DNA from 2 places in the Heyndrickxia sp. MSNUG genome. Region 2 is predicted to be linked to the other one. Evidence: riboswitches for the same ligand, from Rfam matches in the RefSeq annotation. Region 2 holds a riboswitch; the other holds the start of a gene.
What was found. A riboswitch is a leader RNA that binds a small molecule or an ion and turns the genes downstream of it on or off. The one in region 2 is predicted to bind lysine.
Positions count from the first base shown of each region.

Region 1 (7,459 bases), 680 kb from region 2:
ACTGAAATTGCTCCATTTCTCAGTGAGAATTTACTATTTGAACTAGCAGAAAATAATTTGAATGAGGGTTCTCTTAAAGTGGAAGATCTTATGAGTATTGCCCCTTTTTTGAGCAGTGAACTCCTGGATCAATTCATCATACATTTAAAGGATAGTAATATTAGCTGGGAAATGGTACAGGCTCTTGCTCCGTTTTTAAGCGAAGACTCAATGAGTCGTTTAGTTGATCAAGCAATTAATGGAGATATTAATGCTGAGCGTATCGTTGATCTTGCTCCATTTCTTGAAAAAGATCAATTGGAGAAACTAGTTTTACAAGCTGAAAAAGGAAGGATGAGTTGGAGTATTGTCGAAGGGCTCGCGCCGTTTTTAAGCAGTGGAACTTTGAATCTGCTAGTTAATCAAGCTGTGGCGGGAAAAATCGATGCTAAAAGAATGGCAGGACTCGCTCCGTTTTTAAGCAAAGAAAACATAGGGAAGCTAATAGTGGAGGCGGAGCAGGAGAATCTGGATTCGGAGTTATTGACGAGCCTTGCTCCTTTTATAGATAAAGAACATTTAAGTAGATTGATTACATCTTTACTAACAAAGGTGAAATAGGGCATTTTTATATATTTGATAGAATGTGTTCTCTTGAGGAGATAACGCTAAAAAATCATAACTAAAAACGTCCATATGAGTTGGTGCGTTCAGTTTTCAGACAAAGATATAGTTCACCAATCAGTTATTGAAACCCTGTTGATTGGAGTGGAAGGCGCGTAGACTCCTGCGGGCTCAGCGCCAGCCCCGCGGAAAGCGAAGCGCCTGGAACGGAAATCAACAGACTAGTTTTATAGATCAACTAAATAAATAAAAGCTGTAGACCAACTTTATTTTCCGAGTTTGTCTACAGCCTAAACGTACCATATGAGTTGGTGCGTTTTTTGCTGATTGTCAGGATTTAGGACTAGCATCGTCAGGAGTATTGGAATTCACTAATCCGTGTTCAGAACAGTAATTGATTATTCAGTGATATCTTAGCTATTTTTTTGTATAGTATAAGTAAAAGAAAATTCTGAAAACAGGTGAATTTATGACGACAAATGAAGATGTATCTTCTTTTCCTTACCCTTTTGGGGATAGTGATGTCTACCGATACTCGAATAATGCCACTCAATTAAATCCGCCGAATTCAATTGAGCTAACAGACGACTATTTAAAAGAAATCAACCTAAAAAGAGAGCTGCTTTCCCAGCACCCTGAACGATGCTGCCATTCGTTACCGCACACTTTGAATGCACAATGGGAAGTGGTTGATTTGATTTTGGATCATCTAGTTACTTTTTATCCTGATAAATTCACATTGCAAAAAAGAGATAATAAGTGGTTATTTTCCAACGTCCAGACAAAAGAAAAGATCGCCTTTACATTTGGAGACAATTCAACTCTTGGAATGGAGCCTTTAGATTTTATTGGCAGGCATGTTCAAGAGGATTTGATCTTGATGATGCAGCGGGATGGCAACCTGTTTTTAGATGCTGGTCAGCTTTGCTTTCCGGCAAATTGGTCTTTGTATTTTGACCTGGGTATGTCTTTTAAAGAAATTCATGCACCAATTCCCGGCTTTCGGACTGATGACCTGGATGATCGAATTCTGCAATTTTTAATGCGAATCGAGGCAGGTACTCCCTGGGGGAGGAAGAACTGGTCACTCATGGCAGGTAACCGACTAGATACTTCACTTGAAACATTTTCAGAATGGGGTCAGGCCAGGAAGCAGGTGACGAAGGAAAATGCCGGAGAACTTGTTCATTTAAGGGTTGAGGTTCAAAAGCTTTTCCGTCTGCCAAAAAGCAACGGTATTTTATTTACCATCCATTCACACATGCTGCCTTTAGAAAGGTTCATTCGGCATACTCCGTGGCTAGAACAATTTTATTCGATCCTCCATGAACTCCCAGACTTTATTGCTGACTATAAAGGAATTTCATTGTATCGGAATCAGGTACTTGACTATTTGGAAGAGGAAATGAAAAAGAGATGAATGGGTTACAAAAGGAGTTTTCATTTACTAAGGGGAAAAGAAAATATTTATTCTGTGCCGATTCAAAAAGTGCAGAGCCTTTATATATTCCCGTTCAACAAGCAATCGAAAATAAAGTCCCTTTTGATTTCATGGTAATAGATCATGAATCCGATTCCTTCCTCAGGCTTTGGCTCAATCAGCAGAAAATGGGAACGTATTTATATGTATCTGGTGAGTTGGAATTTATAAACCGGTTGAAAAATCTAGCCTTGGAAGCAGGCTTTTCTGATCATGAAATGCAATTGAACGTACAGGGACCTGTAAGTACGAGGGTAATTTGCTGTAAATGTCATGGTGTGAATGATGTAGAAGATGAACTGCATATCATCTGTATTCATTGTGCAGTTGACCTTGAGGTTTCCAGTCATTATTCCCGCCGTCTTGAGGCCTATCTTGGCTATACTTCTATAAAATAATCATTTGGTCAAACTGGAGGAGCATGGTTTTGCGTCGAAATCCAATATTACAAGTACGTGTAAGAAATATTGTAGAAGAGACTTCCGCGATTAAAAGGTTCACCTTACAAGCATTTGATTACTCTCAGCTTCCTTCCTTTAGCGGTGGTTCGCATATAACAACCTTTTTGCCACATTCTTCAGGTACATTGGAAAGGCATTATTCTATTTTTAACCTAAATGCTGAGGCAAGTATGTTTGAAATAGCGGTCCGCTTGGCTAAAGACTCAACTGGCGGCTCTCGTTACTGGCATCAAAATGTTAAAATAGGTGATGTATTACCCATAAGCTACCCAAAGAATTACTTTCCATTAAGTTTTCAAGCAAAACATAATGTGTTCTATGCAGCGGGGATTGGGATCACTCCCTTTTTATCGATGATGGCAGAGCTGGCTGAAAAAAATTCTTCTTTCGAACTGCATTATGCAGCGAAGTCAAAGGACCAGTGTGCTTTTTATGGATTCTTAAGCAAGACCTATCCAGATCAATGCCACTTTTATTTTTCAAATGGCGAGGGCAATAAACGTTTATTGCCAACACAGCTTTTGAATCATCGGATAGGGACGCATGTGTATTTTTGTGGTCCCGAGAACATGATTCAAGATTTCACAAACGCAGCAAAATCATATGGCTATCCGTCGTTCAACATTCATGTCGAACGATTTGCTCCGCCGGCAAAGAAGGAACAGAATGCTTTCCAGGCAATACTAAAAAGAAGCAAAAAACAGCTTGAGGTTCCTGAAAATGCTTCACTATTGGAAGTGCTCCTTCAAAATGGGATCAAGGTTCCATACTCCTGCCGTGCAGGCGGGTGCGGGACTTGTGAAATCAAGGTGGTCGAAGGACAGATTGTTCACTTCGATTCCTTTTTAACGGAAGATCAGCAATGTTCAAAACAGTCCATGCTTAGTTGTGTATCGCGCGGGAATGGCAGGTTAGTGCTGGATTTGTAACGGTTAGATTAACATTCTGGAATTACTGTATTCAGGATTAAAGCAGAAGGTGGAAAATATGGCGAAAACAATTGTAGAAAAACTTAACTTGCAAAAATATAAAAAAACGGCAGTCTTGAATGTCCCAGAGGGTTCGGACTATTTAGCGGAACTTGAAGGTTATGATACAGCGCTGAACAAGAATCAATCGTATGATCTGATTTTTGCTTTTGTGCTTGATCTGGAAGCTTTTAAAAGGATCGTAAATACGGTGATCAAGAATAATTGTTTAAATAAAAAGGGGTATATCTATTTAGCTTATCCTAAAAAAGGGAATAAAGTATACCCAACCTTTATTCATCGTGATGAGATTTTTCCTGGCATAGGCGTTGATGAGAATGGTTATATTGGGACAAGCACGATCAAATTCGCCCGTATGGTTGGATTGGATGATACTTTTACAGTGGTTGGCCTCAAAGAGGAAGCTAGAAAAAGTCAGCCTTCTGGTAAAGCGAGTCAGTGCGTTGATGATTACATTGAGCTGATTCCGGAAATAGAAAAAGATTTGTTGGATAATCCAGCATTACTTGCGTTCTACCAGTCCCTCACACCAGGATACCGCAAGGATTGGGCCCGTTTTGTATACAGCGCAAAACAAGAAGCAACGAAAGCGAAAAGGCGAGAGGAAATGAAAATGATTCTTGGAGCAGGGTTCAAGAGCCGGGATTTATATAGTAGAAAATAATGGGAAACGCATCCTGTAATAGAGAGGCCAATGTAATACGGAAGTGCTTGATTCCAGTAGGTTAAACAGGGGAAAACACATTGATTTTACTCGCCATGTAGAATCGCATCCTTCTGGTTTTTCAAAAAGAACTAGATTGACAGAATTAACAGCTTATTGTAGCCTAGTTAATATAATTTAATATTTACACCTCACTTTTACTAGTGAGGTAGAGGCGCGATATTTAACAGTCCTTAGCGGAGCATGAGAAGCTATGATGCCAGGGAGAAGGAAATGTCGCCGAAGTTTGTAATATTCTCAGTATTACTTGCTGGGTCTGCAGTTAAGAGCTGCAGGACTGTCTCAATAAACACCCAGTTTATTGAGTTGTGCTATCTCATTTAGGGAAAAGAGAGGAATTTAGGGCATCTATAAATAGTGCGACCTGAGTTTATCTCAGGTCGCTTTTTGTTTGTAAAAAAAGCTCTAAAAACAACAAGGAGGAGAAACGGACATGAGAAAACAAGTATCATTATTTCTAGTATTGCTGCTTTCAGCAATGATTCTATTGGCAGGGTGTGGAAGCAAGGATGAAGCGTCTGGCTCATCTGATGAAAATACATTCAAAGTAGGTCTTGAAGCTGGTTATGCACCATTTAACTGGACGCAGAAGGACGATTCAAATGGCGGTGTCAAAATTGCTGGAACATCAGAATATGCCGGCGGTTATGACGTGGAAATCGCTAAAAAGATTGCAGATGGTTTAGGCAAAGAATTAGTGATTGTTAAAACGGAGTGGGATGGCCTTGTTCCAGCTTTAACTTCAGGCAAAATTGATGCGATCATCGCAGGTATGTCACCAACTGCAGAACGAAAAGAAACAATCGATTTTTCGGATAACTATTATAAATCAAATCTAGTAATGGTAGTTAAAAAGGGCGGAAAGTACGAAGGGGCTACTTCAATCCAGGATTTTAAAGGTGCGAAAATCACTGCTCAATTAAATACATTCCACTATTCAGTAATCGATCAAATTGAAGGAGTATCCAAAGCGACGGCAATGGATAACTTCCCGGCAATGAGGGTTGCGCTTGAATCAGGAATCATTGATGGATACGTTTCAGAACGCCCTGAAGCGGTAAGTGCTTCTGGCGCAAACGAAAACTTAGCAATGGTTGAATTCAAGGATGGGTTCAAAACATCAGAGGACGATACTGCAATCGCCGTAGGTCTTGAAAAAGGCAGCAAGTTAACAGGAAAAATCAATGAAATCTTAAAAGGCATCTCTGAGGAAGAACAAACGAAAATCATGGATGAAGCGATTAAGAACCAGCCTGCAGCAGAATAAGGATGACGTAAAACCGGCTGTATACGTACAGTCGGTTTTATGATGGTATAAAGGGGGAGAAAAATGAGCTTAGAGTGGATCGTAAAGATCATTTCGGAAAACTGGCCTATGTTCCTTCGCGGAGCAGGTGTCACACTATATATTTCTCTGATTGGAACCATCTTAGGTGCAATCATTGGTCTTATAGCAGGAGTGGTTCGCACCATTCCTGTACCAGAACGCGGAATAAAAAAAATAGTACTAAGAGTCATTAATTTCATTTTATCTGTTTATATCGAATTCTTTCGCGGTACCCCAATGATTGTTCAGGCTATGGTCATTTATTATGGTTCGGCCTTAGCATTTGGAGTGGATATCGACGTAATGGCAGCAGCACTCATTGTCGTATCAATCAATACTGGAGCATACATGGCAGAAATCGTTCGAGGCGGAATTGTTTCTGTTGATAAAGGCCAATTCGAGGCTGCACAGGCAATTGGCATGAATCATTTCCAAACCATGATGAACGTCGTATTGCCGCAGGTCGTTCGAAATATTTTGCCTGCGACGGGCAATCAGTTTGTCATTAATATCAAAGATACATCCGTCCTTAACGTTATATCCGTATCAGAATTGTATTTCTTAACAAAATCAGTTGCCGGTAACAACTTTAGATACTTTGAGTCATTTTTTGTAGCATGTGTACTTTATTTTGTCATGACATTTATCGTCACAAGAATCCTGCTTTATTTGGAACGCAAATTGGAAGGACCGGACAATTACACGATGATGCTCGGAGAGGAATCACCGACGGCAAATAAGTTATAGAAGAAGGAGGAGAGAGTATGGAAAAGGTCATTGATATTCAACATCTAAACAAATCCTTTGGAACACATGAAGTTTTAAAAGACATCAACTTTTCGGTCAATAAAGGGGAAGTCGTAAGTATAATCGGCTCTTCAGGATCAGGAAAATCAACTCTTCTTCGCTGTATCAACCTTTTGGAAAAACCAAGCGGAGGACAGATCATCTATAATGGAGAGAATATCCTCGATGATAAGCATGATATCCCAACCTACCGCAGACATTTAGGAATGGTATTCCAGCAGTTTAACTTATTTAATAACCATAATGTCCTGAATAATTGTACAGTGGGCCAGATCAAAGTGTTGGGACGTTCAAAGGATGAAGCTGAAAAGGTAGCAATGAAATATCTTAAGGTCGTTGGGATGGATCGATATATTAACGCAAAACCAAAGCAGCTATCCGGAGGACAAAAGCAACGTGTGGCGATTGCCAGAGCACTTTCGATGGAGCCAGATGTCATGTTGTTTGACGAACCAACTTCTGCTCTTGATCCGGAAATGGTAGGAGAAGTTCTAAAGGTAATGAAGGAACTTGCTGAATCAGGTCTTACGATGCTGATCGTTACCCATGAGATGGAATTTGCAAAGGAAGTATCAGACCGTGTCGTGTTCATGGATAAGGGAGTTATTGCCGAGGAAGGAAGCCCTGAGCAAATCTTCAATAATCCTAAGCAAGACCGTACGAGAGAGTTTCTTAAACGTACCTTTGTTGAAGTATATTAATAATATATAGGCTCTGTTGAAGTTGAATGTTGATATTAAACCCTGTTGATTGTAGTGGAAGGCGCGAAGACTCCTGCGGGCGCAGCTGGTCAGATGAGACCCCGCAGGAGCGAAGCGACGAGGAGGCTCAGCGCCAGCCCCGCGGAAAGCGAAGCGCATGGAACGAAAATCAACAGCCTTGTTTAACAGAGCCAATATATAAAATACACGAAAAGGCTTCTCAAAGAGGATCGTATGAACGACCTGTTGAGAAGCCTCTTTTTTCGATGCATTTATTGGTTCAGATGATATTTTTTGTACCATTCTACAAAAAACTCTAAACCAGTTTCTAATGGTGTGGAAGGAGAGAAGCCTGCATCCTTCTGCA
Region 1 covers NZ_CP150978.1:4,782,859-4,790,317, reverse strand. The annotation lists gene AABM38_RS23830 (helix-turn-helix domain-containing protein) at 1-600, shown strand, start outside; gene AABM38_RS23825 (heme-dependent oxidative N-demethylase family protein) at 1,073-2,023, shown strand; gene AABM38_RS23820 (dimethylamine monooxygenase subunit DmmA family protein) at 2,020-2,481, shown strand; gene AABM38_RS23815 (PDR/VanB family oxidoreductase) at 2,505-3,473, shown strand; gene AABM38_RS23810 (YdeI/OmpD-associated family protein) at 3,532-4,197, shown strand; lysine riboswitch at 4,399-4,579, shown strand; gene AABM38_RS23805 (transporter substrate-binding domain-containing protein) at 4,691-5,524, shown strand; gene AABM38_RS23800 (amino acid ABC transporter permease) at 5,588-6,331, shown strand; gene AABM38_RS23795 (amino acid ABC transporter ATP-binding protein) at 6,349-7,092, shown strand; gene AABM38_RS23790 (NAD-dependent epimerase) at 7,365-7,459, opposite strand, start outside.
Region 1: linked by a shared signal. The riboswitch ahead of AABM38_RS23805 (transporter substrate-binding domain-containing protein) and the one ahead of AABM38_RS20780 (Na+/H+ antiporter NhaC family protein) in region 2 are both predicted to bind lysine.

Region 2 (7,459 bases):
AGCTGCCGAAAAGGAAACCCTCAGAATCTTTTCCCCATTTCTCTCCGAATGAGAAGAATGCATATGAACCTGACCATGCAATGATAGCGGCATAATAAGTTGAGATGACAAAAGAAACAGCAACCTGCCACCAGCCAAGCCATTCCCATTTCTTATTCATACGTGCGAAAGACAATGGTGAAGATCCTCTATACTTATGCCCGATTGTAAATTCAAGAATCAGCAACGGAATGCCTGCTGTCAGCAAAGCGAATAAATAAGGAATAAAGAAGGCTCCTCCTCCATTCTCATACGCTACTGCGGGAAAGCGCCAAATATTTCCCAACCCTACTGCAGAACCAATTGCTGCAAGAATAAATCCCGACCTGGTTCCCCACTGTGGACGATTTTCCATTATAAATCCCCCTCCCTTTCTAATTCCATGGAAAATGAATTAGAAAGTTTTATATTTTCTGATTATTTAGTCTAAAAATAGTATAGCTAGTTTTTAATTGCTTGTCAAAATATTATTTTGATAATAATAAATTTTTAGCAAATAATATTTTCCCAACTACGTGAAATACACATTAAGGTATGGACCTTTTTCCATTTATTGAAAAAAGCTGTCTGATCATCAGACAGCTTAAAAGTTATTCTGCAAGATTTTCTTTTAATGTTTTTTCTTCCTGCGGTTTGCTTCCAAAGATGAATGCGAAGGCAGCCAGCAGGATTACCACCACTGCAAGTGCAGCAATAGTGCTGCCAGTGAATCCAATGACAAGGAATCCAACAGCCGAGATTGCCGCCGTAATCAGCGCATATGGCAGCTGAGTCATGACATGGTCCATATGATTTGATCCAGCACCCGTAGATGAGAGAATCGTTGTATCGGAAATCGGTGAACAGTGGTCCCCAAATACTGCTCCAGCTAATACTGCCGCCAATGCAGGCAGAAGCATGCTAATATCAGATGCCGCTGCAATGTCCCCAGCGATTGGAAGCAGGATTCCAAATGACCCCCAAGAGGTTCCTGTTGAGAATGCCATGATTCCAGCGACTAAGAACAGAAGGAAAGGCAGGAAAGAAACATTCATATTTGAGCTTTCCACAATTCCAGAAAGATATTTTCCTGTTTCAAGTCTTCCGATTAAATCAACAATTACCCAGGCAAAAAGTAAAATATAGATCGCTGGAAGCATTGATTTGATACCCTCTAGCAATCCTTTACCAAATACATTTGCATTCACGCCTTTTAACATTACAGCTTGTCTTACAAAAAGAATCAAGGCGACAGCAAGTCCGAGCAAGCCACCTGTAACAAGAGATTTTGTTACATCTGTATTTTCAAGAATTTTAAAGATTGTCGCTTTGCCTTCAACTGCGCTTAAGCCTGTCCACATCATTGTACCGATTGTCCCAACAACAAGTGCCGCAATGGGCCATACTAGATCCCCAACTGTTCCAGTGGTACTGGTAGGAAGGTCATCTTTTAATTCACCTGGTACCGGTTTACTTTGATTAACTACAATCCCCTCATCAAAAGCACGTTGCTCATGGACCTTCATTGGCCCAATTTCAACATTGCGAAGCGCCACAATAAAGACCATAATAAGTGCAGCTAAAGCGTAAAAATTCATTGGAACGATCTGCATGAATGCCGAAAATGCACTGTATTCCTTAACACCGTGAGCAGCAAGTATTGTGCCAATCAAAGCAATGATATAGGCGCCCCAGCTGGATATAGGTGAAATGACACACATAGGAGCAGATGTCGAATCGATAATGTACGCAAGCTTTGCCCGTGATACCTTTTGGCGGTCAGTAATTGGACGAGTGATTTGTCCTACAGCCAGTGCATTGAAGTAATCATCGATAAAAATAATAATACCTAGAAATGCACCCACAAGCTGTGCGCCAACTCTTGTTTTAACACGCTTCATCGCCCATTCGCCAAATGCACGGCTTCCACCGGAAATAGAAATGAATGCAGTAATAATACCTAATAGCAAAAGGAACAGGATGATATATAAACTGTAAGTGTTCAGCTCTCCATCAGCGATGAAAATCCCTTTTATGGCATCTCCGATGATCGATAATGTTTCGCCAATTTTGAATTCAGCAAGCAGTAACGCTGCAGCCACTATGCCTGTCCCTAATGACAACAGCACCCGTCTTGTGATGACTACCATTAAAATTGCCAACAATGGCGGCAATAATGAATATATTGTGTTCTCCATTTTTTCTCCTCCTTGTTTTTGACAGGGGGAAACTGTTTCCATGAAAAGAGCTACAAGTCCATAAATACAAGGCTCTGTTAAAGCTGAATGTTGATTTTTAATACCCTGTTGATTGTAGTGGAAGGCGCGTAGACTCCTGCGGGCGCAGCTGGTCAGATGAGACCCCGCAGGAGCGAAGCGACGAGGAGGCTCAGCGCCAGCCCCGCGGAAAGCGAAGCGCCTGGAACGGAAATCAACAGCCTTGTTTAACAGAGCCAAATACAAAAAAGAGCAACGATAGAGAAAATCCTATCGTTACTCTTTAAAGCAACTAGTTTCTCCATCACGATCTGTAGCTCCCCATTATGAGATATCCCCATAATGACAGTGATACTCTTGTTCAAAGTACCCCCAGCAAAATAAATGTGACTCATTTAGATTGCTTCGGCAAAACTCCCTTTTAGCTGTGGTCAACGTTGTCATCCTCACACAGCCTACTAATTAATTTTGCTCCTCTACCCCACCGGAATGATAAGGTTATTATTCAATTGATTTCATAGTATAACAATATCGTTATCGTGACAACCATTTTTATTCGCCAGGTAATTCAATTGAAGGTGAAGAATCACCGCCGCCATTATAGAATTGAGGAACTTTTCCAGGATAGTAAAAGCTTCCAATTGGAATATCTTCCTGAACAGTCGCTATTTTCGTTGCAAACGGGATAATTATTTGGACATTTACTTTAACCCTAACAGAAACATTCACGAGTGAGTTATTGATTCCATGTTCTTCTGTTTCCCACACAATATCCGACGTTACATCACCAATAGCATTGAATTTCACTGGTATCATTGGCCCCATATTCCCTAAAAGCGCATTATTGGTGGCTTGCCCTAAAGGCACATAATAAATGATTCCTTCTTTCTTTTCCTCTTCATCCGTGACAATTTCAATATCCGAGAGCATTTCAAGCGATGCGAGATTCCCTCGTTCGGCTTCCTTCAAATTCATTTGCACAAGGTTAGTCGTTTCTGCTTTTACACGATTAATGATCTCAGTATTGAATTTCACTACTGTAGAAGACCCTCCATCTACCGGCACAAACTCTATCACCTTATCAATATCCATACCATTGGCGATTTTCTTATTGATCGCCTTATTAATTACAAGCGTGGCGATTTTTCTTGTTTGAGATTCGGCATAGCTCATCAGCGTAGGCTCGATCCCCTTATCTATAATCCACAGTCCCGCTGCTGTTGAAAAGGAAAAAAAGACGAATGTCAGCAGGAACACATACCTGAAAGGCAAAGGTCCTTTCCGAGGCAGCCGCCGGCCGAATTTTGGCAAAACAAATCCCCCCTCTAAAGCTATATGTATGCTTTAAAGGGGGGAACTAGCCTTAAAATCTAATAATTGTTGGCATACTCATACTTTAGGATTGTGTCACAGCTTACAATCATCAACGATAAATTCGTCTTCAAATTGATTTCGTAAGGCGCGACCCGCAAGCCGTTTTCCTCCAGGATCCTGACAACCGGCCGTTCGCTCAGCCCTGGATTCTGGGCAGCGACTACCCCTTTCCGTCCATCACTTAAAAGAACTGTCAAGCCAATAGGATAGATAGCTACAGCTCTGCGGAAAGCATCGACCACCTTCGGGTCAAAAAGGGTGCCTGAACCCGAATAAAGGATTTCCAGACCTTCATGCGGCAGCATAGCGGGCCTGTACACTCGGTTTGACGTGACAGCATCAAAGACATCCGCCACCCCAAGAATCCGTCCAAACAGGTGAATCTCATCGCCTTTTAAGCCGCGAGGATAACCTGAACCATTCATGCGCTCGTGATGCTGGAAGGCACAATGAGCAACAATTAATGGAACAGTTGGGATATTCCGCAGCAGCTGGAATCCATCCTCGGCATGTGCCTTGATAATCTGGAATTCTTCCCCTGTCAGCCGTCCAGGTTTTGTCAGCACTTCTTCAGGCACCTTCATTTTTCCTACATCATGCAAAATAGCTCCAAGTCCAAGCTGCTCCAGTTCCTTTGGAGTTAGTTTCATTTCAATTCCGATTGCCAGGGCATATAGCGTTACATTTAGCGAGTGCGAAAATATATAGTGATCGTGCATGAAAACATCTGAAAGCATATTGAGCAGTTCCCTGCTGCTTTGAAGTTCATCTAGCAAAATACTAATCAATTTTTTGAACTTTTTTGCCGATTTTTCAAGCACAAAGGAATGCGAAATCGTTGTATCATTTTGAATTTGCTTAAACGACTCTCCAATCGATTTGATGGCATTCACACGCAATTCATCAGAAATCGAATTTGAAAGGAGAAGATCGTCAGTATCAGGATCCTTTATATATAGAAAATCAATACCAAATTCCATTAACCGGTTAAGGATTTTCCTCTCAAGCCGCGCTCCCACGTTTAAAAGAATCTGCCCCTGGTCATTATAAATGGCTTTTCCAAGTAAAGCTCCTTCATTCACTGAAGTGGTGGCTACCAGTCTCATGTCAATTCCCACTTTATCGGTTTGTTTTTGGCTTTTTCGAAATAGGTGCTTTGCCACGAGGTTTACGAAAAAGACCTTAGCGTTCAGCAAGAAAATATTACATAATACGACAATTATTTCTTACATTTTAACACATCTATTTATCGATTGGTTATGGTATTATGAATATTTTTACATTGGGAAAATAATCGGAAGAATGGGATCTCCTTCAATTCAAAGCAAAAAGACAGCCTAATCAGGCTGTCTTTCATTCATAAGCAGCAAAGCTTCCTTGCCGACCATGCCCTTTATTGCCCCCGTGTTCTCAGCTTCGAATGTAACTGACTCTAATGGTGCTTCAAGCAACTCTTCAATTGTTTTAACACCAACGGCTCTGCCGGCAATGACTTTCCTGCTCTTAAGCTTTTCATTCAGAAGCGCGACATCAAGAGCGCCGCACATAATATAGCCGTGATCTCCTGTAACTACAAGCAGATTGGTTTTAGGCAATCTGACGGTTATGCATAAAAAAGTTCTGCCTTCTATTTCAATCGGTGACATTTCGATCATGAACACACTCTCCTTCCATCCATCCAATAACACTCTATGAAGGGAAGGGAAAAAGCGTGATATTTTGATTAAAGATTGATGTTCACATAAGGGATTTTCGTAAAATTTGTTGTTATTTATGCGATTCACTTTCTGAAATTACTTGTTAAAGTGCAATGATTCACCATTGGACCAACTGGGAGGGCGAAGTACCGTCATCCAGTAGTTCCAATAAGCCGGTTTGGAACATTGATGTGCGAAAAATCGTCAGCTGGTTGTTCCAATAGGCGACATTAGAACAGTGATGTGCGAAAAACCGTCTTCCCATTGTTCCAATAGGCGGCATTGGAACATTGAAGAGCGAAATATCGTCATCCGGTTGTTCCAATAAGCTGCATTGGAACATTGATGTGCGAAAAACCACTTCCCATTGTTCCAATAGGCGGCATTGGAACACTGAAGAGTGAAAAATCGTCATCTGGTTGTTCCAATAAGTTGCATTGGAACATTGATGTTCGAAAAACCGTCAGCTTGTTGTTCCAATAAGCCGCATTGGAACATTGATGTTCGAAAAATCCTCATCCGGTTGTTCCAATAAGCCGCATTGGAACATTGATGTGTGAAAAACCGTCTTCCCATTGTTCCAATAAGCAGCATTGGAACATTGAAGGGGAAAAAACCGTCAGCTGATTGTTCCAATAAGCCGCATTGGAACATTGATGTGTGAAAAACCGTCTTCCCATTGTTCCAATAGGCGGCATTGGAACATTGTAGAACCCAAAATCCTCATCTGGTTGTTCCAATAAGCCTCCAAAGCGTTATTTATATATAGATGAAAGTTTCCATTCGAGTAAATTCCGCAAGAACTCCGGAAGCCAGTACTTCTTATTTTCGGCTCGATAGATTTCCGAAAAAAACCTCCCAAACGTGAACATATCCGGTATCGCTAAAACATAGTGCTTTTTTGTTTCGAGTGGTACGCCATTTATCAAAATCTGCTGTACGTTACGTTCTTTTCGGAACTCGATACCATCGTACTCCATCACGCCCATAACCGTACCGCGGAAACCAAGCCCTTTTATTTGCATATGCGGCCACTTTTCATCAAGAGTTTGGAGGAGCACCTCCTTAAGCTCCGCTCCTGTTAGCTTGATGGTACATGGATTGATCGGATGCGGGCAAATTTCAAGCAAGTCGAATTGCGAAACTTCTCCTCTTTTTAACCCATGAAGCAGCATTCCCGCATTCATGAATGCACAATCTGCATCACACCATTCACGCAATGCTTGAGTCAGCATTTTTGAAAGTGCTGAGTGTTCCAGCGGGTCTGCCTTTAATTCCTCAGGAAGGAATGCCACGGTTTTAGCCATAAGCTTTTTACCCTCGGCGTAATACCTATCTGCCATCTGCTGCTCATTTTCAGTTTTTTCAGCCTCGTTCATATCATAAAGAATCGCTCTTTTATTAATGATTTGCTTGGAGTGTTCATGCATCTTCACTGTTACATGGCCGGTATAATAGCCATGCTTGCCTGCTCCTGCAAGCAAAGTTAAACCAATTTCTTTTCCCTCGTGTAAAATGTGGTGCGTATGTCCTCCAAGAATCACATCAATTTCCGGAAACATACCGGCAATAAGTTCATCATCATGAATGCCAAGATGGGATAAAAGGATAATCATATCCGTCTTCCCCTTAAGCTCAGCCAAGCATTTCTTAAGTTCATCAATCGGATCAGCCAGCTTCCAGCCCAGCTGCTCGTAAAAGCGCGCAAAGTTAACCGTCACGCCGATAACACCAATCCTTGTACCCTTTTTACTTATGTATACATAATACGGCTTTGCCCATGCAGGCCTGCTTCCATCAGGCTTATAAAGATTTGCCACGAGCAGTTCGAATGATTTTTCAAGATACATGGAATCCAGGTCCTCAAACGGAAGTGTGATTCCTTCATTATTCCCGATCGTAGCAGCGTCGTAGCCCGCTTCATTCAGCAACCGGCAATTCGCCTTCCCCCTGGTGGCGTCCGAGAGTGGATGCCAGCGGTCCATGTGATCGCCGATATCGAAAATCAGCACCTCATCACCGGCCTCTTCATGCCAGCGCCTCCGCTCAGTCAAGAGTTTATGGATACTTGGCCAATGCTCAAGATGGCTATGTAAATCATTCGTATGGTATATGTGAATTATTTCTTCCATCAAACCATCCATCCTCTTTTAA
Region 2 covers NZ_CP150978.1:4,102,310-4,109,768, forward strand. The annotation lists gene AABM38_RS20775 (sodium-dependent transporter) at 1-394, opposite strand, end outside; gene AABM38_RS20780 (Na+/H+ antiporter NhaC family protein) at 630-2,216, opposite strand; lysine riboswitch at 2,541-2,721, opposite strand; gene yunB (sporulation protein YunB) at 2,787-3,545, opposite strand; gene AABM38_RS20790 (HD-GYP domain-containing protein) at 3,605-4,714, opposite strand; gene AABM38_RS20795 (YunC family protein) at 4,946-5,263, opposite strand; gene AABM38_RS20800 (hypothetical protein) at 5,821-6,045, opposite strand; gene AABM38_RS20805 (bifunctional metallophosphatase/5'-nucleotidase) at 6,061-7,437, opposite strand.